One region of the Clostridium sp. YIM B02551 genome, then DNA from elsewhere that is predicted to be linked to it. Evidence: predicted binding sites of a transcription regulator. Region 1 holds the regulator's gene; each other region holds the start of a gene.

Region 1 (7,199 bases):
GATAAATATTTTGTTAGTAATTACACTTATGACTTAACAATTAAAATTAACAATAAAGAGATTCACACACAAGGGTTTTTAGATACAGGAAATGAACTAAAAGAACCGATCACAAATCTACCAGTAATAATTATTGAAAAGGCGTTATATGATGATGTGGATTTAGACCCAAAGAAACTACTATATATTAATTTTAAAGCTGTTAATGGTGTTGACGGAATGTTAAGAGGAATAAGAGTAGATGAAATAATTATAGAAAATGAAAGCTGTAAATTGTTAAGAGAAGGAATTGTATGTTTTACCGAGCATTCACTGGCAGAGGATGGTGAATATAGAGCTTTATTATCAAGAGGAATAGTATAGGGGTGTTGACGTTATGAATAAAATTCTAATTATAATAAATAGAATATTAAGCAAACTAAAATTATTTAGAAAAAAAGTATATTACGTTGGAGGAAATGATGCACTTCCACCTCCGCTTTCAAAGGAAGAAGAAGAACAATTAGTTTCAAATTTAATGAATGGAAATGAAAAAGTCAGAAGTACACTAATAGAAAGAAATTTGCGATTGGTAGTTTATATAGCAAGAAAATTTGAAAATACTGGAGTTGGAGTTGAAGACTTAATATCAGTAGGAACTATTGGTTTAATAAAGGCAGTCAATACCTTTAATCCAGAAAAGAAAATTAAATTAGCCACCTATGCATCACGTTGTATAGAAAATGAAATACTAATGTATTTAAGAAGAAATTCCAAAGTGAAGGCTGAGATTTCTTTTTATGAACCATTAAATATTGATTGGGATGGAAATGAATTATTGCTTTCAGATATATTAGGTACTGAAAATGATATTGTATATAATTTAATTGAAGATGAAGTTGATAAACAATTATTATTCATGGTACTAAAAAATTTGAATGACAGAGAGAAGGAAATAGTTAAATTAAGATTTGGATTATATGGCTCTAGAGAAAAGACTCAAAAGGAAGTAGCCGACATGTTAGGTATTTCTCAATCATATATTTCTAGATTAGAAAAGAAGATAATTAATAGATTGAAAAAAGAAATGAATAAAATGATTTAATATGTTTAGTATAAAAAAACCTCCTAAGGGATATACTCTTAATGCAGTCATTTATTACGTCCTAAGGGGTTGGTCATTTTGATTATTAATAAGGTTGAAATCTGTGGAGTAAATACAGCTAAACTACCAGTGCTAAAGTCAAAGGAAATGAAAGAGTTGTTAATTAGAATGAAAAACGGCGATGAAAGTGCTAGAGAAGTTTTTATTAAAGGCAATTTAAGGCTAGTATTAAGTGTAATACAAAGATTTAACAACCGTGGTGAAAATGTAGATGACCTTTTTCAAGTGGGTTGCATTGGATTAATGAAAGCTATTGACAATTTTGACTTAGAGCAAAATGTTAAGTTTTCCACTTATGCAGTACCAATGATAATTGGTGAGATTAGAAGGTATTTAAGAGATAATAATTCAATTAGAGTAAGTAGATCATTAAGAGATATTGCTTATAGAGCTCTACTTGTAAGAGATAGATTAATTAATGAAGATAATAAAGAACCTACAATTTCTCAAATTGCAAAAGAACTAGAATTGCCAAGAGAGGAAGTTGTATTTGCACTGGATGCTATTCAAGATCCAGTATCGTTATTTGAGCCTATATATCATGATGGTGGAGATGCCATTTTTGTTATGGATCAAATTAGTGATACCAAAAATGGTGACGATAATTGGCTTGAGAACATATCTATTAAAGAAGCAATGAAAAAGCTTAATGAAAGAGAAAAATTAATACTTACATTAAGATTTTTTAATGGAAGAACACAAATGGAAGTTGCAGATGAAATTGGTATTTCACAAGCACAGGTTAGTCGATTAGAAAAAACTGCATTAAAGCATATGAGAAAATATGTTTAAGAACAGCTTGAATTAAGGGAATTCAGAATTATGAGTTCCCTTAATTTTATTATTAAAAATAAAGTTATATTACAATATTATTTGAATATTATGTAGTATAAGGTTTTAAAATTAGGGGGATTAAAAAATGGAAGAAATATTACATTCATTAAATGCTATAAGAACTATGGAAGTTATTGATATAGAAAGAGGAATAAAGATTGGATTTGCGAGAGACTTTAAGATAAATTGTGATAATAATTCTATTGAATCTATTCTTATTCCAATACAAAAAGGAAATTGGTTCGGTAAGATGGAATATATAGAAATAGCTTGGGGCGATATTATTAAAATAGGTGAAGATGTGATACTTGTAAATCTCAAGGAAATTGCTCAAGAAATACTCTAGCAAATTTAGCATTTTATAGGTATAATATATTTACATCATATATGAGGGGCGTGAATAGAATGAGATGTCCATATTGTTCCTATGAAGAAAGTAAAGTAGTTGATTCAAGATCGACTGATGATTTTGCTGCAATTAGAAGAAGAAGAGAATGCTTAAGCTGTGGTAAAAGATATACAACCTATGAGAAGCTTGAGGATATTCCAATTCTTGTTATAAAGAAAGATCAAAGCAGAGAAAACTTTAATAAGGATAAAATAATTAGTGGGTTAATAAAAGCATGTCAGAAAAGACCTGTTTCTAGAGCTCAAATCGAGGAAATTGCAAGTGATATAGAAAAAGCAATAAGTAATAAGATGATTTCTGAAATAAAGTCTGACCTTATTGGAGAAATGATAATGGATAGATTAAAAGACATTGACGAAGTAGCTTATGTTAGGTTTGCGTCAGTTTATAGACAGTTTAAAGACATAAATACTTTCCTTCAAGAAATTGAACGATTAATGTTAAATAAATAGTGAATTAAGGACTACATAATTTAAAGCGTACTAAAAAGAGATAAGTATATATCATTTTAGTAACTTTGTAAGTAGTCCTTTTATTATATACATATTAAAAATTTGTGTTATAGTTTAGTTAAGATGTGTTAATTTTTGTTATATATACAATAAGATATACATATAAAATGTTAAAATTAAGAGGTAAGAAAGTATGCAAAATAAAACTATGAAGGATTTTATAAGTATAGTAGATGAAAATTATGAAGTATATTTCTCAATTGGAGATAAAAATTATAGTAAAAGTACAATGAGTGGTAGAGCCAATATAAAAAGTTTAGAGGATATTTTCTCAATGGATTCAATAAAATATATATCTCAGGTCCATTCAGATAAGATAATAAAATTGATTAACATTGAAGAAGATACTTCAAAATTAGAGGCAGATGCTATAATAACTAGTTTAAAAAATACTGGAATAGGAGTTTTTTATGCAGATTGTGTACCAGTTATACTTTATGATAAATCAACTGGAATAATTGCAGCAGTGCACAGTGGATGGAGAGGAACCTACGAAGAAATTGTTAAAAAGACAGTTTTATCAATGGGGAATGAATACAACTGTAAGATATCAAATATAAAGGTTATAATAGGACCGCATATTCATGACTGCTGTTATGAAGTAAGTGAAGAGCTTAAAAAACAATTTACAACGAATGATTCATTTAAAGGAGTAAATTTATTCAAAGGTAGAAATTTATCTCTTAAAAAAGCCATTATAAAAGGATTAAATGACTTAGGAATAGAAGACGAAAATATATTTACATTAGATTACTGTACTTGTTGTGAAAAAGATATTAAATTACATTCTTACAGAAGAGATGGGATTAATTCAGGAAGATGCTATGGATTTATAGTAAAAAAATAGCTGGAGGTAATAAAAATGTCAAGCGAGAAAATATTTATTGTTGATGATGAAGAACATATATTAGAACTTTTGAAATTTAATTTTGAAAATGCAGGTTACAAGGTAGATACAGCAACCAATGGGGTTGATGCATTAAAAAAGATTAAAGCTGAACCACCTAAACTTATTTTGTTAGATGTTATGCTTCCGGGTATGGATGGTTATGATGTTTGCAAAGAGATAAGAAGGGAAAGCGCAACTCAAAATATTCCTATAATAATGATTACTGCAAAGAGTGAAGAACTTGATAAAATTCTTGGCCTCGAACTAGGAGCAGATGATTATATTACTAAACCTTTTTCAGTTAGAGAGATTCTTGCTAGAGTAAAAGCAGTATTAAGAAGAACAACTTCAAATACAACAACTGAAAGAGCGTTTAATGTATACAATATATCAGTAGATTTTATTAAGCATGAAGTACTTAAAGATGGGCAAAAAGTAGACTTAACGCTTAAGGAGTTCGAATTATTAGAAATATTAATTAGAAATAGAGGAAAAGTATTAACTAGAGAGACATTATTAGATAAAATATGGGGATATGAATACATTGGAGAAACTAGAACCGTTGATGTGCATATAAGACACCTTAGAAAGAAAGTTGAAGAAGATGATAAAAATCCTAAACTAATTGAAACAATAAGAGGTATAGGATATAGATTCTTCAGCGGAGATTAAATATGAGAAAAAAAATCTTATTTTCTATAATAGTAACCGTTCTGTTTGCACTTATAGTTGTAAGTACAGCATTTATAACTATGGTAAACTATCAATATGTAAATAATGCAAAAGAAACCTTGAAAATTTACAATGAATTAGTTAAGTATTCTGACTTAAAAAATATAGAAAACATCCCTAAGTTAGCAGCAGCAGATAAAGATACTCCAGAAATAAGAATTACATATATCTTAAAAAGTGGGAAGGTTGTCTTTGACACCGATGAAGATAGTTCAAAACTCGATAATCATAATACAAGAGAGGAAGTTCAAGCTGCAAGGCAAAATGGTGAGGGTTCAGCTATTAGATTTTCAAATACTTTACACAAAACTATGGTTTATTATGCAACCCAATTAGATGATGGAAGTATAATTAGAACTTCAATTCCATTAGAAAATACTAAGTTATTCTACAATGGATATTTTAAGTATTATATTTTAGTCTTTTTAATTGTAATTTTAGTTACAATTTGGTTATCATTTAAATTAATTAAAGTTATTGTTGAACCAGTTAAGGAAATGGAATTTATAACTTCGAGAATTGCTCAAGGTGAATATAATAGAAGAGTTAGAATTTTCTCAAAAGATGAACTTGGTTCGCTAGGAAAAACTTTTAATAATATGGCAGAACAATTACAATCTAAGATAAACGAAGTTGTAGAAAAACAAAATAGACTTGAAGCTATTTTAACTAGTATGGACAGCGGTGTTATAGCAGTTGATAGAATGCATAATATAATAATGATAAATCCATATGCAAAAAATATATTTAGCATTAAGGATGACATAATAGGCAAACCCCTATTAGATCATATTCGTGATTTTGAATTAGATCTTCTCTTTGAAGAGAAATCAGAAGGCGTACATGAGATTAAAATTATTTGGCCAAGTGAAAGAATATTAAGAATAAGAACTACAGATATTATAAATGGAAGTGAATTCATAGGGACAGTTGCTGTTCTACAAGATATAACTGATATCAGAAGACTAGAAAATATGAGATCTGAATTTGTAGCAAATGTTTCTCATGAACTTAAAACTCCACTTACTTCAATAAAAGGTTTTGCTGAAACCTTAAAATATGTTGAAGATGAGGCAACTAGACAAAAGTTCTTAGGTATTATTGATGATGAATCAGAAAGACTAACAAGATTAATTAATGATATCTTAACTTTATCAAATATTGAACAAAACAACGATATTGTAAAAGAAGAATTCCATCCTAAAGAAATAGTTGAAGATGTAACATTATTAATGAAAAAACTTGCTGATGATAAAAAAATACAACTAAACACTTCTAATGTTTCTTCTGTATATTTATATGGAAGTAAAGATGGATTTAAACAGATGGTTATTAATCTTCTGGAAAATGCAATCAAATATTCAGAAGAGGGAGATACAGTAAACTGCAGAAGTTATAGTAAGGATGGGGAATATTATTTTGAAGTAGAGGATACCGGTTGCGGAATACCTGAAAATGAATTAACAAGAATCTTTGAAAGATTTTATAGAGTTGATAAAGCTAGAAGCAGAGCTAAAGGTGGAACTGGTTTGGGTCTTGCAATAGTAAAACATATCATAAAGAGTTATAATGGAACAATTGATGTTCAAAGTGAAGTAGGAAAAGGAAGTAAGTTCTTAGTTAAAATTAAACATTTATAATAAAAAAAGAGGCAATGGCCTCTTTTTTTTATTATTAAATAAGAATATGTAAGTAATTTAAATAAAGATTAAATTGTAAAATTCCTTGTCAATATAGCTAATGTTAATTTTAATTAACATTAGCATAATACTAATTTACATTTATCTAATAGTGGGTTAACTTTGTAGGTTTATTATTAATCTTGTAAGGAATAATAAATATGTAAATAAAGTTTTGGAGGAATAGAAATGAAAAGAAAAGGAATAAAATTTACAATCTTAGGTATGTCTCTAGTATTAGGACTTTCAGCTTTCGCTGGATGTGCAAAGAAAGATGATACTGCAAACCAAACTAAAAAGTTATCAGGAAGCATAACTTCAGCTGGATCAACTGCTTTACAACCATTAGTTGAAGCATCAAAAGATGGATTTAATTCTGAATATCCAGATATAACAATTAACGCTCAAGGTGGTGGATCCGGTACAGGATTAACTCAAGTATCTCAAGGAGCAGTTGATGTAGGAGATTCAGATGTATTTGCAGAAGAAAGTTTAAAGCCAGAAGATGCAAAAGCTCTTGTAGATCATAAAGTAGTTGCTCAAGGATTTGCTGTAGTAGTTAATAAAAACTTAAATGTTACAAACTTAACTAAGAAACAAATTCAAGACATATTTGCTGGAACAATTAAAAACTGGAAAGAAGTTGGCGGACCAGATAAGGAAATCATAATCGTTCACAGACCAAGTTCTTCAGGAACAAGAAAGACTTTCGTTAAAGTTGTACTTGATGGAAACAAAGATTTAGAAAATGATAAGCTTGGTGTTACTCAAGATAGTAATGGAGCTGTAGTTCAAGCTATGGAGAAGTCTGATGGATCTATCAGTTATGTTTCACTTGCTTACTTACAAAGTGATGAAGCAAAAGATAAACTAAGCGGAGTTAGCATTGAAAATGTTGCACCAACTAAAGAAAACATAACAACTGGTAAATATATATTCTGGTCTTGGGGACATATGTACACTAAGGGTGAACCAAGTGAAGTAGTAAAAGCATTCTTAG
Region 2 (7,199 bases), on a different contig from region 1:
GAATTTCCTGCTGCCTCATCCTGTATTAGGCTTGTTTGAATATTGTGTGCTTTCTCTAACGCCTCACCACAACTCTCCAAATGTTTTTTTGCTTCATCCATTTGTCCTTCTTTTGCTGCTCTTATGGCACTCATTGCATAGCTTTTTGCATCTCCGCCACTAACTATAATTTGAAATACTATATCTTGATAGTCCATTTGCTTCACCCTTCCCTAAAACAATCTGTTTCGTGTTATTTGTTTTCTCGATATTAATATAAGCAACTATCGTGCCAACACACATTTATTTATAAAAAAAATTCCTATTTGATTAATTCAAATAGGAATTTTATTTCTATAGTTCATAGAAGAAACTCATTATACGGCATATATCATCATCTGAGATTTTAATAGAATACTTTGTGTTAAGCATTGCACTGTTACTTTTAATAGTCCTAAATACATCTTCTTTCCCTTTAATATATTTTTCTTTCTCCTTAAAAGGCTCAATTGCTCCACCTTCTTTTAATCTATCTATCATGCATGCCACATGAAAAGTTTCCCCAATCAATATGTTAGTTGATATTTTTAGGTTTAAGGATTCAATAATTGTGTTATTAAAATTCTTTATGCTTTCCAGCACTTCTATCCCTCTAACATTCTTTAATTGTTTCTCCAAAGTTTGACCCATTTTTATATAGGTGGTCTCTACATCAATTTCTCTCTGAATAATTTCAGTGTCTTCGAGCTTCAACACACTTTCTAAACCGAACTGCATTATTTCAGTATTAATTTTAAATGGGCTTATAATACAAATTATCTTATATTCTTTTGAAAGTTCCTTAACCTTCCTTTCAATTTCTTTATTGTTGCTATACATTATAGGTAATATCTCTACTAACTTCTTATCAAAATGCAAATTCTCTGATAATATATTTTTAATTGTGACAGCTCCACCTTCTCCAGTTGTGCAAACTGTAATGATAGCAAGCCTTTCATTCTTATTGCCTATATCTTTTAACTTAACTGGCTCATCCTCTAATAATGTATTAACTTTCAAGGTTTCCTCATATACTTCCTCAAGTGAATATCCAAGCATAGCTCTTCTTGTAGCCTCAATTACGTGTAATGTACTTACAAGTGGAAGCGTCTTAGTTCTTATTCCAAGCTCCTCCTGTAATTCACCTCCAAAAGTTGTTAGTGAACCCATATCCACTAAAAATAGAATATCCGATTCAATTTTAGATTGAATAATAAAGGTTTTAAGCCTATTAATAACTTTTTGAGGCTTTTCTTCTATAGGTGCATTTATTCCAATTGCATAATTTGCTCCCAGAAGCTTATTAGTAGCATCTGCCATAGATGTTGCAGTCGATGCTCCATGAGCTACAACTATTACTTTTACCTCATTATCTTGCTTTTCAACATTTCTATCATCATAAACTAAAAACATAGCTAAGAATGCAGCTTCATCTATAGGCATAGATATATCCATTACTCTGTCAATTAGCTTCAAACAATTTAATGCTATATTGAATTCCTTTTTATATTCTGTTCTTACTGTGTTTAGTTGAGGATTTACAATTTTTTGATTTTTTCTAATTCTCTCAATAGAATTTGCAATATGAACTGCCATTCCATAATAGATTTTTTCGCTTAAGGTTCTATTTAAACCCTCTTCACAATATGACACGATTTGTTGAACTATATTAATTACTTCTTTATCAATAACACTCTCAAGATTTGATATATCCCTTTTCTTATTAACACTATAAATATAGTTATTGAAGTACTCTTCTATATCTCTTCCCATCTCTTTTTCAAGTTCTTCGCTGTCTACTCCTCTGCTCTTTAGTTCATGAACTCTTAAGTCAATCATATCGTATATACTTACTTCACCTTGCTCCTCTTGGAAAAGCACCTGCTCACTATCATTATCAAATATACAATATCTATTATTAATACCTATTAACTTATTCCAAAGTTGTCTATGCTCAACTGCAGAATACAAACCTTGCCTTATATATACAGGAAGTTCCATAGTATTTATCTTCATTTCTTTTTTCTTTCTAGAAACATAATCAGCATATGCTTTTGCACAAGCTAACTGCACATCTGTTTTAAGTTGACCTATGTTGTTAGGACAATTATAGCTAGATAGTGCTTTCATAGAATTTACTGATACCATTATGGTTTTATCAAGTCTAAAGGATTCTTCTCTAAGAAACTCACAGATTAAATTAAATCTTTCCTCAAGACTTCTCTCATTTAAACTAGGAATTCTTATAATCATTGGTATTCTTCTAGTAAAGGTCTTAAGTAAAGTTGATTCCGGATTCTCAGTTGTAGCTGAAATTATTAAAACATTAGCGCTTCTTTCAGTTTCTGTTTCACCTAGTCTTCTAAATGTTCCTTTATCCATAAAAGTAAAGAACATCTCCTGTCCTTCTGGTGGAAGTCTGTGTACTTCATCTAGAAATAATATTCCGCCATTAGCCTTTTCAATTAACCCTACTCTATCTGAGTCTGCTCCAGTATATGCTCCCTTTTTACTTCCAAATATTTGTCCTATAAGAAGTTGAGGGTTATTAGCATAATCTGCGCAGTTAAAGGTTATAAACGGAGAATCCTTGCCCATGCTTTCCATTTCCATTGCATACTTATGAATAAGTCCTGCAAACATGGATTTACCTACACCAGTCTCTCCTAAAATTAAAATATTCATTCCTTTAGGCGGATATAGAATCGCTGCCTTTGCTTGTTCAACCGCTGAAAAAAGGCTACCATTTTTGCTTGCAAACTTATCAAGACTACTCTCTTCTTCATTTGCTTCCTGAGGTGTAAAAAGTACTGGCTTTCCTTTAATTTTTATTATTTTACCTTCTTCGCTTAATTTATTTAAATCACTACTTACATTGGCCCTATCAAGTCCTAGTGCAGAGGATATATCACTTGCACTAACGCCTTCCCCATTATATAGTTCTATTAACTTTTCATAAATCAAATCTATTCTTCTCAACTTTTCATCACCTCTATAAATGTTAACCTTATCATAGACCTATTATATATTGTTAAATAACTTAAATCAAATTAAATGATTTATAATTTGAAAAACTTTAAATTAATTAGAAAACAGTAAGATTATCTATTCTAGTTTAGGTTATTTTACCCATATATAGTATTTATAATATTGCATACCACAATATATTGTGTTTAGAATATACTTATAGGCTTATTGTTTTTAAAGGAGAGATTAAAATGAATCACTTATACAATCTTATATCACGTTATTTTACTAAAGATTTAGAGGGGACTAACAAAACAGTATATGATTTATTCAATTGGAAAACTGTAAAAGTTGAAATATTGGATTACAAAACAAATAAATTAATTTTTTCTCGAGATAACTTAGAGTTTCCTGATTTCTATTCTCAAAATGCCTGCAACATCATAGCTAGTAAGTACTTTAGACAAAGTGGTGTTCCTAATGGCAATGGACACGAAAGAAGTATGAAAGAAATAACCCATAGATTAGTTAATTTTTGGACTACATATGCTTTAGAACAAGGTTTAATAACTAAAGATAATTCTCAAATATTTTATGATGAACTAGCTTATGGAATACTAAGCCAAAGGTGGGCTCCTAATTCTCCTCAGTGGTTTAATACTGGGTTAAAGCTATCTTACGGAATAGATAAAGCTTCAGAAGGACACTTTTATTATGATGAAAAGCTAGACAAAGTAATGCCATCTACCGATGCCTTTACAAGAACTCAAGGATCTGCTTGCTTTATTAATGGTATAGATGATACATTATTAGGACCTCGCTCTATAACTGATTTAATTACTACTGAAACTAGACTCTTTAAGCAAGGTTCTGGTACAGGTACTAATTTTTCAAACATCAGAGCAATAGATGAACCTCTATCAGGAGGTGGAAAATCTTCTGGATTAATGTCATTCCTAAAAGTTCTTGATAGAAATGCAGGAGCTATAAAATCTGGCGGAACCACAAGGCGTGCTGCCAAAATGGTATGCTTAGATTACGACCATCCTGAAATAATGGAGTTTATAACTTGGAAAGCTAGAGAAGAACAAAAAGTAAGAGATTTAGGCAAAATGGGATATGATATTAGTTTTGAAGGGGAAGCTTATGAAACTGTTTCTGGCCAAAATGCAAATAACTCAGTAAGGTTTTCTGACGAATTCATGAGAAAAGTTATTTCTAGAAATGATGATACTATTTACCTTAAAGGAAGAAAAAGTGAGAGTGTAAATAAAGAAGTTTCCGTAAGTAAGCTATGGAATACCTTTAATGAAAGTTCTTGGAATTGTGCTGATCCGGCTCCTCAATTTGATGATATTATAAACGCATGGCACACTTGTCCAGCTGGAGAAGATGGGTTATATGGTGAAAAACACAACAGAATAAATGCCTCAAACCCATGCTCAGAGTATCACTTTCTTGATGATACAGCATGTAACTTAGCAAGTATAAATATACGAAAATTCTATGATGAACACACAAAGACTTTTGATTTAGAAGGATTAACACACTTAACAGCTTTAATTCAAATTGTACTAGATACCACCATATATCAAGGTCAATTCCCAACTGCTGAAATTGCTAGAAAATCCTTTATGTTTAGAACCACAGGACTTGGTATTGCAAACACAGGCTCTACCCTTATGGCAATGGCCATTCCTTATGATAGTGAAGAAGGAAGAAATGTATCCGCTGCTATAATGGGGATAGTAACCGGATATTCATATTATGTTTCTTCTCTTATGGCAGAAAAGGCTGGAGCTTTTCCAAAGTTTAAAATAAATAAAGAATATATGTTAAGAGTTATAAGAAATCATTCTAGAGCAGCAGGTGCTATGCTGGATGACTTTGAAGGATTAGATTATTCACCTATAAAAGTAGATCATGACCTTCTAGATAAACTTTCCTTAACAGATTTATCAAAGACCTTAAAAGATTCTTGGGAACTTGCCTACTCCCATGGAAAAGAAGTTGGGTATAGAAATGCTCAAGTAACTGTAATAGCGCCTACCGGAACAATTGCACTAGCAATGGATTGTGATACTACCTCTATTGAACCGTTCTTCTCTCATATAGTATGGAAGAATTTAAGTGGTGGAGGCTATATGAAGTTAGTCAACACTACTATAAAGACTGCTTTAGATACTTTGGAATACAATAAAGAAGAGATAGCTGCTATTATCTCCTATATAGATGGTAATGGCAGAATTGAAGATGCTCCATTCTTAAAGGAAGCTCATTATCCTATATTTGATACAGCCAACAAATCTCATGGGGGGCACAGATTTATTTCTCCATTAGGCCATGTTAAGATGGTTGCTGCTTTAACTCCATTTGTTTCTGGAGCTATTTCTAAGACTGTAAACTTGCCAAATGATGCTACCGTAGAAGATTTTAAAGCTGTTCACGAAGAATCTTGGAAGTTAGGAGTAAAATGTATTGCCCTATATAGAGATGGTTCAAAGGTATCTCAACCTTTAAATGTTTCTTTGGATTCTGGAGAGAAGAAACTTGAATCCATGACTTATCAGGAATTAATTGATTATGCAAAATCCTTAGAAAATAAACTGAAAAATATTCCTGCAGAAGCTGCTATTTCTGAAGAAGTCATTCCAGAGGGACACCATAAAGTTAAATGTGGTAATTGTGGAAGTGAGCAAATAGTTCCTAATGGAACCTGCTCCTTATGCTTGACTTGTGGATCTACTAGCGGATGTAGCTAATTATTAAGAAAGAAGAAGTCACCTGTGTACCGACTTCTTCTTTTTCTCTTCATAAATATATTAAATACTTACTCCATATTTTGATAGCTCGTCTCTTAAATCTTCTGCACCTTTAAACACTATTCCATTAATTCCAAGTTTGTTGGCTGCCTCAATATTAATTGCAGTATCATCTATAAATATGGTTTCCTCTGCTTTCATGTTATATCTATCAAGTACTAGCTTATAAATTTCTTCCTCTGGTTTAAGAAGCTTTTCTTTAAAAGAAAACACTCCTCCATCAAAATGTTCAAAAAAGTCATGTTTCTTAGTGATATTTTCATGAGCTAATAAGTGAAAATTTGATAATATATATGTTTTATATCCTGCATCCTTAACTGATTTTAATATTTCTACCGAATCTTCTATTGGCGTAAGAATCTCATACCAATTATCCATAGCTAGTCTTATTAAATCCTCGTTTTCCTTACTTCTTTTACATAGTACATCAATTGCCTCTTCTTCAGTGATTGTTCCCCTGTCAAGCATTGACCATTCTTCACTTAGAAATACTTGATTAATCAATTCCTTAACCTTATTTTTTTCTATTCCCTTATTCATTAAATATTCTACTGGATTATAATCTAATAAAACATTTCCTAAGTCAAATATTATGTTTTTAATCATACTATTTACCTCATCCTTTCACATAGATATATCTTAATTTATATTATATACTATAGATAGATTTAACGGGAGGATTTAATAATGCATACACTTAAGGATTTAAATCTGCATCTATCAACTGCAGATATTGCTATAATTGAGTCTTCAGTACCAGAAACTCTAACAAACTATTTATTTAATGAAGTTCTAAGTAATTACCTGTCTTTTGACAAAGGACATGGGATTAACCACATTATTACTGTAATTAAGTCTTCATTAAAGCTTTCAAAGTTTCATTCTGTAAAAATTCCAATGGTTTTAACTGTTGCTATATATCATGATCTTGGACTTAAATTTGATAGAGCTACTCATCATATACACTCTAAACAACTCTTAATTCAAGATAAAAAACTTAAAACTTGGTTCTCACCTGAAGAAATATTTATAATGGGTGATGCTTGTGAAGATCATAGGGCTTCGAATAGCTACAAACCTAGAAATATATATGGACTTATTATATCTGATGCTGATAGAACCACAGATATTGATGATATGATTACACGTTGCTATAACTATTCAAAAAAGCATTTTCCTGACTTAGATGAAGAAGAAACATACAATAGAGTTAAATCTCACTTAAGAGATAAATATGGTGATGGCGGTTATGCTAAATTATACTTGCCAGAAAGTGAGAAAATAATTATGGATCCCATATATAGTGCTAGAAAAATACTATCTGATGATGATGAATTTTATAAAGTATACCACAAGAAAATCTTTGGTGAATAATAAAGCAAAGCTTGCAAT
Region 3 (7,199 bases), on a different contig from region 1:
CTCCTGTAGAAGATCAGCCTGTTATTTGGAGAGGCCCAGTTATAACTGGAGTTTTGAATCAAATGTATACAGATACTGATTGGGGTGAATTAGATTATTTATTAATAGACATGCCACCTGGAACAGGAGATATAGCTCTTACAGTAATGCAAAGTTTCCCATTAAAAGAAATGATAATCGTATCAACACCTCAAGATATGGTATCTATGATTGTTAAAAAAGTTGTTATAATGGCTGAAAAGATGGATGTTAAGGTAAGAGGTGTAGTGGAAAATATGTCTTATATAACTTGTGATAGTTGTGATCATAAGATAAGAGTGTTTAGTAAAAAGTCAGCAGAAGAACATGCTGAGTATCTAGGACTACCTTTATTAGCAGAATTACCTATAAATCTTGATTTAACAGAGGCATTAGAAGAGGGAAAAGCGGAAGAGTATGCTAAAGAAGATCCTCTTTATTCATTAGTTTTTGAAGGACTATATTAATAATTAAGTTTTAGATAATAACTTGGCGGAAGCCAAGTTATTTTTGCTCTTTAGGAATCTATATTATTTTAGGCTTAGGATATACATTATAAGTTTAAATTATAATCTAAGGATTTCCGTGGCATCCCTAAAGAGTAAAAAATAGAATCAGTCGCCTGCCAATTTTTCCTCACATGCGTTTGGAAAGGCAGATGCGAGAAAAAAATCGACGGCTCATAATCGCCTTGACGATTTTTTTTGAATAAAATTATCTTTTTAGTGAAATAATATGTTTGTTATTAAATTCATTAGGAGGGAAAACTATGAAAGCAGATGTGGATAAGGATACTTGTATTGGATGTGGATTATGCCCATCAATAGCACCTGATGTATTTGACATGCAGGATGATGGAAAGGCAGGGGTAATAGCAGATCCAGTTCCAAATGATAGCGAGGATAGTGCAAAGGAAGCAGAAGAAAATTGTCCAGTTAATGCTATAAATGTAGAGTAATATAAAAAGTAGCCTTTAAAGGCTACTTTTTATATTAGAAGAAATCAACAAGTTTTTCATTGCTTATTTTGTCATTCATAAAGTTTTGTCCGTTTAGTGCACTTTCATTAGAAAAATCTAAATTGACTTCACTTCCAACAGTATAACCAGCTGGAATATGAGATCTTTGAACATCTAAAGTAGTACCATTTTCAAGTAATACAGATGCACTTGTTGGATTCATCTCAAGAATTTTCCCCTTCACTTAAAAAACCTCCTATATAAAATAATAATATTATTATTTCAATAGAAGGTAATTGTTATTCGTTTATAAGGCTAATAAAGATGAGAATATATCGTATTAAAGACCTTTAGAGCTTCCTGTATCTTAGGTTTTAATAGATCCTTTCTTTTTTCGAATTCTTCTAAACCAAGTGGCGTAAGAGAATATATCTTTTGAAATTTCTTCTTAGGGTCATCCCATTCACCGATAATTAATCCTTCTTTTTCAAATTTTTTTAAGATGGGATATATTCCACCAGTGGAAGGAACCCAAAGACCATTTGTTTTTTCACCGATTTTATGAGAAATATCATTACCATTAGAAGCACCTTGGCTTAATATATACAGTACGTATATTGGTAACAATCCTTTTGTAAATACTTGGCCAACAGCCTCTTTTTCTTTATTAATCTTTTTTAAATCTGCAAGTTTCTTTTTATATTCTTCATAGAGTCTTTTTTCTTCTGCTCTAATATTCTCTTCCGTATTAAAGCTTGAATTATTCATACTACTATTCCTTTTCTAAAGTTATTCCTACAAGTCCAGGACCAGTGTGAACTCCAAGAGCAGGCCCGATAGCTGAAAATCCTAGACTAGTTATATTAGGTAGGTCTTTGATTTCATCATAGAATTTCTTGGCTTCTTCTGGAGCACCTCCATGAAGAACTGCAACTTTGCATTTTCCTTTGCTTAGCCATTCATCTAAAATTTCTCTTATTACTTTCAAAGACTGCTTTCTTCCACGAACTTTTGAGTGAACAGAGAAGTTTCCATCAGGAGCAACAGTTATAACAGGTTTTATGTTTAAAAGTTGACCAATTACTCCAGCAACTCTACCTATTCTACCGCCTTTTCTAAGATATTCTAAAGTATCTAGTGTAAAGAAGATACCAGTCCTGTCTTTGCAACCTGGGAGGGCTTTAACAATGTTATCAAAGCTTTCACCCGCCTCGATCATTCTAGCCGCATCTAAAACTATATATCCCTGCTCTCTTGAAAGAGTTTTTGTATCGAATATATGAAATTTAAGATTAGGATGATCCTCTGCAATTAGTTTAACACTATTATATGTTCCTGAAAACCCTAAAGAGATTGTAATTATTATAACATGCGTATAACCTTCTCTCTCTAGAGAGGTTAGAATCTCATCAGTGGTTTCTATACTAGGAAGAGAAGTAGTAGGAACCTCTTTTTCAATATTTGCATATAAATACTCAGGTGAAATATCTATTCTATCTCTAAACTCTCTATCCTTATATATGATTCTAAAAGGAAGAAGTTTTATATTGTGCTTATTTATTTCGTCCATTTCTAAATCACAAGAACTATCTGTGATTAAAGCGATTTTTTCCATAATAAACCTCCAAAATAACTTGTAAGCTAATTATAGCATAATAGATAACATTATCAATAGTGATAATGATTAAATGTATCAGTATTGATAAGATTTTTGAAAAAAATATACTAAATATACTTTAGAAGGAAATCCTCTCAATTATTGTTTAGGAGAGAGGACTTCATACTTCTTATAATGTTTAATTGATGCTGACATCATTTGCAACTATATGCCAAATTGTATTTCCAGAAGATAGAGGAATCTCATTGTTTTTATTATCATAAAGTACAGTTCTATTATTATCTTGTTTCCAATATCCATTTAATATTTTGCCATTTGATAATACAAAGGCATTTCCAGTACCAGTTAGTCGTATGTTTAGGTGAATCATATCCTTTGATAAAGTTATTTCGGTCTTTTGAATAACTATGTTTTTAAACTTAAGGATACTATTAGTATTCATATCTAAAGCTGGTTTCCCATCCATATACTTCTCATAAAAACCATCCTTATAATTATAACTTGTAGAATAGCTTTTATTTAGCACGAGATTAAGTGCATTAAGATCCTGAAGAGAAGGATTACTCCAGTAATTATTATTAAATGCCATGAACTTATTAGGGGTGTAAGTTAGGTTTTTACTTTTAATGTACTTTTCTATATTTTCTCCAGAAGTATATAAATTATGAGGTGCTTTTCTTTCATTATCTCTCCAAAAGAAATTTCTATTAAACATTTCATTAATGCTCATATAAGATTTATCCTCTGATATAAGAGAGAGAGCTTCTTCACTTCCTCCGCAATGAGCAAAAGGTAGATTTAGTGATTTTGCAATTGAAATAAAATATGCACGAGCACTTCTTACAGGACCAATTTTTGCAGGTAAATTTTTTTGAAAAAGGGCTATAAACCTTGGTATTCCGCCTTCTGCCATGGTTTCATAGACAATGTCAGCAGAATTTAATCCACTTTGAGGCCTTGAGGCGGTAGAATTTTCTACGATAACCATAAAGGGGAAATTATTTAGTGCTTCTTGGGAAGTATCTTCTCCGGTATAAGAACTTACTTGTGTAACTTCAGATTTACTTACAGGAGAAGAATCTGTATTTTCATCTAATTGGGTGTTTGAGGGTTTTGAACATCCTACGAGTAATAACAACGAACATAATATTAGGGGAAAAAATTTTTTTATCATAAATATCTCCTTATAGCAGTATCTACATAAATTATATTAAGAATAGTAACGGATAAATTACTGATTTTTATTAAGTTTTTGAGGGATTAAAGCTTTTTTACTCTTAGTGAATTGGTAATGCTTTAAGATTATGGGAAAAAATACAAACTTAAACTATAATCTAAGGATTCACTATACTCCCATAAAGAGTAAAAAATAGAATTAGTCGCCTGCCAAATTTTCCTCGCATGCGCTTGGAAAGGCAGATGCGAGAAAAAAATCGACAGCTCATAATCGCCTTGACGATTTTTTTATAAAAGTCAAAGGTCAAAAACCTTTAAAAAAACTTAAAAATAGGAGTAAAAAGGATATATTAAATGCTATAACCTTTAAAGGAGAAATTTGAAGATTGATAATAAAAATTTCCTAATATATAATAATCAAAGTACAATATATGGTGTTATGGAGGTATGCGACATGCTAGATGTTGTGAAAAGAGACGGTAGAGAAACAAAATTTAACTCAGAGAAAATTTCTAATGCAATTAAACGTGCGGCAGAGGAAGCTGGAAGTCACTTAAGAGAAGGGCAAGTTATTGACTTAGTACAGAAGGTTATAACCTACATAGAAATGTCAGAACAAGAGAGAGTTACGGTAGAGGAAATCCAAAATCTTGTGGTTAGAGCACTAAAAGATAGTGGATTAAATGAAATTGCAGGTAATTATTCAGCCTACAGAGATGAAAGAACAAAGGTTAGAGAAATAAAATCAGATCTAATGACTGCGATTAAAAAAATAGGTGTAGAGACAGATAGAGATAATGCTAATGTAGGGAATAATTTTTCTTCAAAGCTACTAAGAATTGCATCTGAGTCGAACAAATGGCACAACTTAGCATCAATGCCAAAGCATCTAGCAAAAGCTCACGAAAATGGAGATGTATATTACCATGATTTAGATTCGTACAACTTGACAACAAATTGTCTACATATTCCTACAAAGGAAATGCTTGAAAAGGGTTTCAATACTGGATATGGTACGATAAATAAGCCTAGAAGAATTGAAACAGCAGCAGAACTTTCTTGTATATTATTACAATCTACTCAAAATGATATGTTTGGTGGACAGTCTCATCCAGACTTTGATAATGATATGGCTATATTCATTGAGCCAACAAGAGAGGAAATTAAAGAAGAGCTTGTATCATATGGCTTAGAAGGAGAAAAGTTAGAAGAAACTATAGAGAGAAAACTTGTTGAAAGAGTTCATCAAGCAATGCAAGGAGTAGTTTATAATCTTAATACAATGCATTCAAGAGCTGGATCACAAGTACCATTTTCTTCAATAAACTTAGGAATTCCTCATTCGAAGGAAGCTGCACTAGTATGTGAAGCCTTCTTACTAGAATATGAAAAAGGACTTGGTAGAGGAGAACAGCCTATATTCCCTAACATAATTTTTAGAGTTAAGGAAGGGGTAAATAGAGAGCCAAAAGATCCTTACCATTATTTATATAAATTAGCATGCAGAGTTGCTGCAAAGAGAATGAACCCAACATTTATGAATATAGATGCTGACTTTAATAAGGAATACTATGATAAAGGATACATGCCTGCTACGATGGGATGTAGAACATATCTAATGAAAAATGTAAATGGGGAACCTGGTTGTAAGGGAAGAGGAAATATTGCTCCAACCACAATAAACTTACCAAGAATAGGTCTCCTTGCTAAAGGTGATATTAATAAATTCTTTGAAATTTTTGACTCAAGAATAGAACTAGCAAAAGAATCATTACTTCATAGATATGGTGTATTAAAACAATTAAGAGTTAAGGATTTGCCTTTTGTTGCTGGACAACATTTAATGAAAGGTGCAGAAGGGTTAGATCAAAATGATTCCATTGAACCTATATTAAAGCAAGGTACATGGGGCATAGGATTTATAGGATTAGCGGAAACACTAGTTGCATTAATTGGTAAGCATCATGGAGAAAGTGAAGAAGCTAGAGAATTAGGAGTTAAAATAGTAACTTATTTAAGAGAGAAATGTGATAGATTTATAGAAGAAACTAAATTAAACTGGAGTTGTTACGCTACACCAGCAGAAGGACTTAGCGGTAAGTTTATTAAACAAGATCAGAAGATGTTTGGTAAAGTAAAAGGTGTAACTGATAAAGAGTACTATACAAATAGCTATCATGTACCAGTAAGTCAACCTATATCTATAAAAACTAAAATTGAAATAGAAGCTCCTTACCATAAGCTTTGCAATGCTGGACATATAAGTTATCTTGAAGTAGATGATTGTCCAAATGGAGAGGCTATAATGGATATTCTTAATTATGCATATAAGAATACCAATATAAGCTACTTGGGAATAAATTTCCACATAAGATACTGCAGAACTTGTGGAACATATCTTCATAGCAATGAGAGCAAATGCACAAGCTGCGGAAGTTCAGATATCCAAGGAGTATCAAGAGTAACTGGATACCTAAGCTTAGATGAAAGATTTGGCCCAGGAAAATATCAGGAGAGAGAAGATAGAATCACTCATACTGAAAAACATAATAAGAACTATAAGTGTGTATAATACTTTTAAAACCTTCCTAATTTATTAGGAAGGTTTTCTTTTTTAATTTTCAGTGAAAAATACAATAATTTATTACCTTATAATATAAAAATATGTTTAAAAATGATGTTTTTTGTAGTGAGCTGTTACAAAGAAGGTGAAAGATATTTTTTTGAACTTGCAAAAAGTAAAAAATGTTAGGAATAGGGAATTTTAAAGGAATCTAGGCTCTAAAGCTTGAAAACACAAGAATACAAAGGTGTATAAAAAATCTTGTTATTATTTTTTTGTTGTGATAAAATTGAGTATATTGAATTGTAAAGGCTTATCTATTGCATAAGTGATGACAATTTGACAAAGAGTGTAAGTTGGGGTTTAGAAAAAGTAAAAAGGGGGATCAGAATGTCTATTAAAGATTTAAAAACAGGTAAAGAGATTACTATAGTAGATACTACTTTACGTGATGGAGAACAAACTGCAGGTGTAGTTTTTTCAAATCATGAAAAGGTAGCTATAGCAGAACTACTTGATGAATTAGGTGTAGATCAGCTTGAAGTTGGAATTCCTACTATGGGTGGAGATGAAAAAGCTGCTATAAAAACTATCGCAAAAAGAGGTTTAAAAGCTTCAATAATGGCTTGGAATAGAGCTGTAGTTTCAGATATAGAGCAATCTATTGATTGTGGTGTTGATGCTGTTGCTATTTCAATATCAGTATCAGATATCCATATTGAGCATAAGCTTAAAACCTCAAGAGAATGGGTTTTAGAAAGCATGGTAAAAGCTGTAGAGTATGCAAAGAAAAATGGAGTATATATATCTGTTAATGGTGAAGACTCCTCAAGAGCTGATAGAGATTTCCTTGTACAGTTTATAAC

What was found. Region 1 encodes NrdR, which represses ribonucleotide reductase genes. Its sites were predicted from a motif close to CACNANATNTNGTG; they were not measured.
Region 2: L1S47_RS10155 (vitamin B12-dependent ribonucleotide reductase) is a predicted target of NrdR. The motif match lies at 3,177-3,190, and genes of this name have one in related genera.
Region 3: L1S47_RS11305 (anaerobic ribonucleoside triphosphate reductase) is a predicted target of NrdR. The motif match lies at 4,194-4,207, and genes of this name have one in related genera.

Annotation. Positions count from the first base shown of each region.
Region 1 covers NZ_JAKGTF010000004.1:646-7,844, forward strand. The annotation lists gene L1S47_RS05725 (sigma-E processing peptidase SpoIIGA) at 1-363, shown strand, start outside; gene sigE (RNA polymerase sporulation sigma factor SigE) at 377-1,084, shown strand; gene sigG (RNA polymerase sporulation sigma factor SigG) at 1,163-1,936, shown strand; gene L1S47_RS05740 (YlmC/YmxH family sporulation protein) at 2,064-2,324, shown strand; gene nrdR (transcriptional regulator NrdR) at 2,384-2,839, shown strand; gene pgeF (peptidoglycan editing factor PgeF) at 3,033-3,746, shown strand; gene L1S47_RS05755 (response regulator transcription factor) at 3,762-4,460, shown strand; gene pnpS (two-component system histidine kinase PnpS) at 4,463-6,160, shown strand; gene L1S47_RS05765 (phosphate ABC transporter substrate-binding protein) at 6,389-7,199, shown strand, end outside.
Region 2 covers NZ_JAKGTF010000007.1:145,301-152,499, reverse strand. The annotation lists gene L1S47_RS10165 (PTS lactose/cellobiose transporter subunit IIA) at 1-197, opposite strand, end outside; gene L1S47_RS10160 (sigma 54-interacting transcriptional regulator) at 334-2,997, opposite strand; gene L1S47_RS10155 (vitamin B12-dependent ribonucleotide reductase) at 3,237-5,747, shown strand; gene L1S47_RS10150 (HAD family phosphatase) at 5,808-6,413, opposite strand; gene L1S47_RS10145 (HD family phosphohydrolase) at 6,495-7,181, shown strand.
Region 3 covers NZ_JAKGTF010000008.1:159,463-166,661, forward strand. The annotation lists gene L1S47_RS11275 (Mrp/NBP35 family ATP-binding protein) at 1-485, shown strand, start outside; gene L1S47_RS11280 (ferredoxin) at 788-976, shown strand; gene L1S47_RS11285 (hypothetical protein) at 1,011-1,220, opposite strand; gene L1S47_RS11290 (PadR family transcriptional regulator) at 1,292-1,744, opposite strand; gene L1S47_RS11295 (DegV family protein) at 1,749-2,591, opposite strand; gene L1S47_RS11300 (DUF3048 domain-containing protein) at 2,773-3,768, opposite strand; gene L1S47_RS11305 (anaerobic ribonucleoside triphosphate reductase) at 4,225-6,342, shown strand; gene nifV (homocitrate synthase) at 6,724-7,199, shown strand, end outside.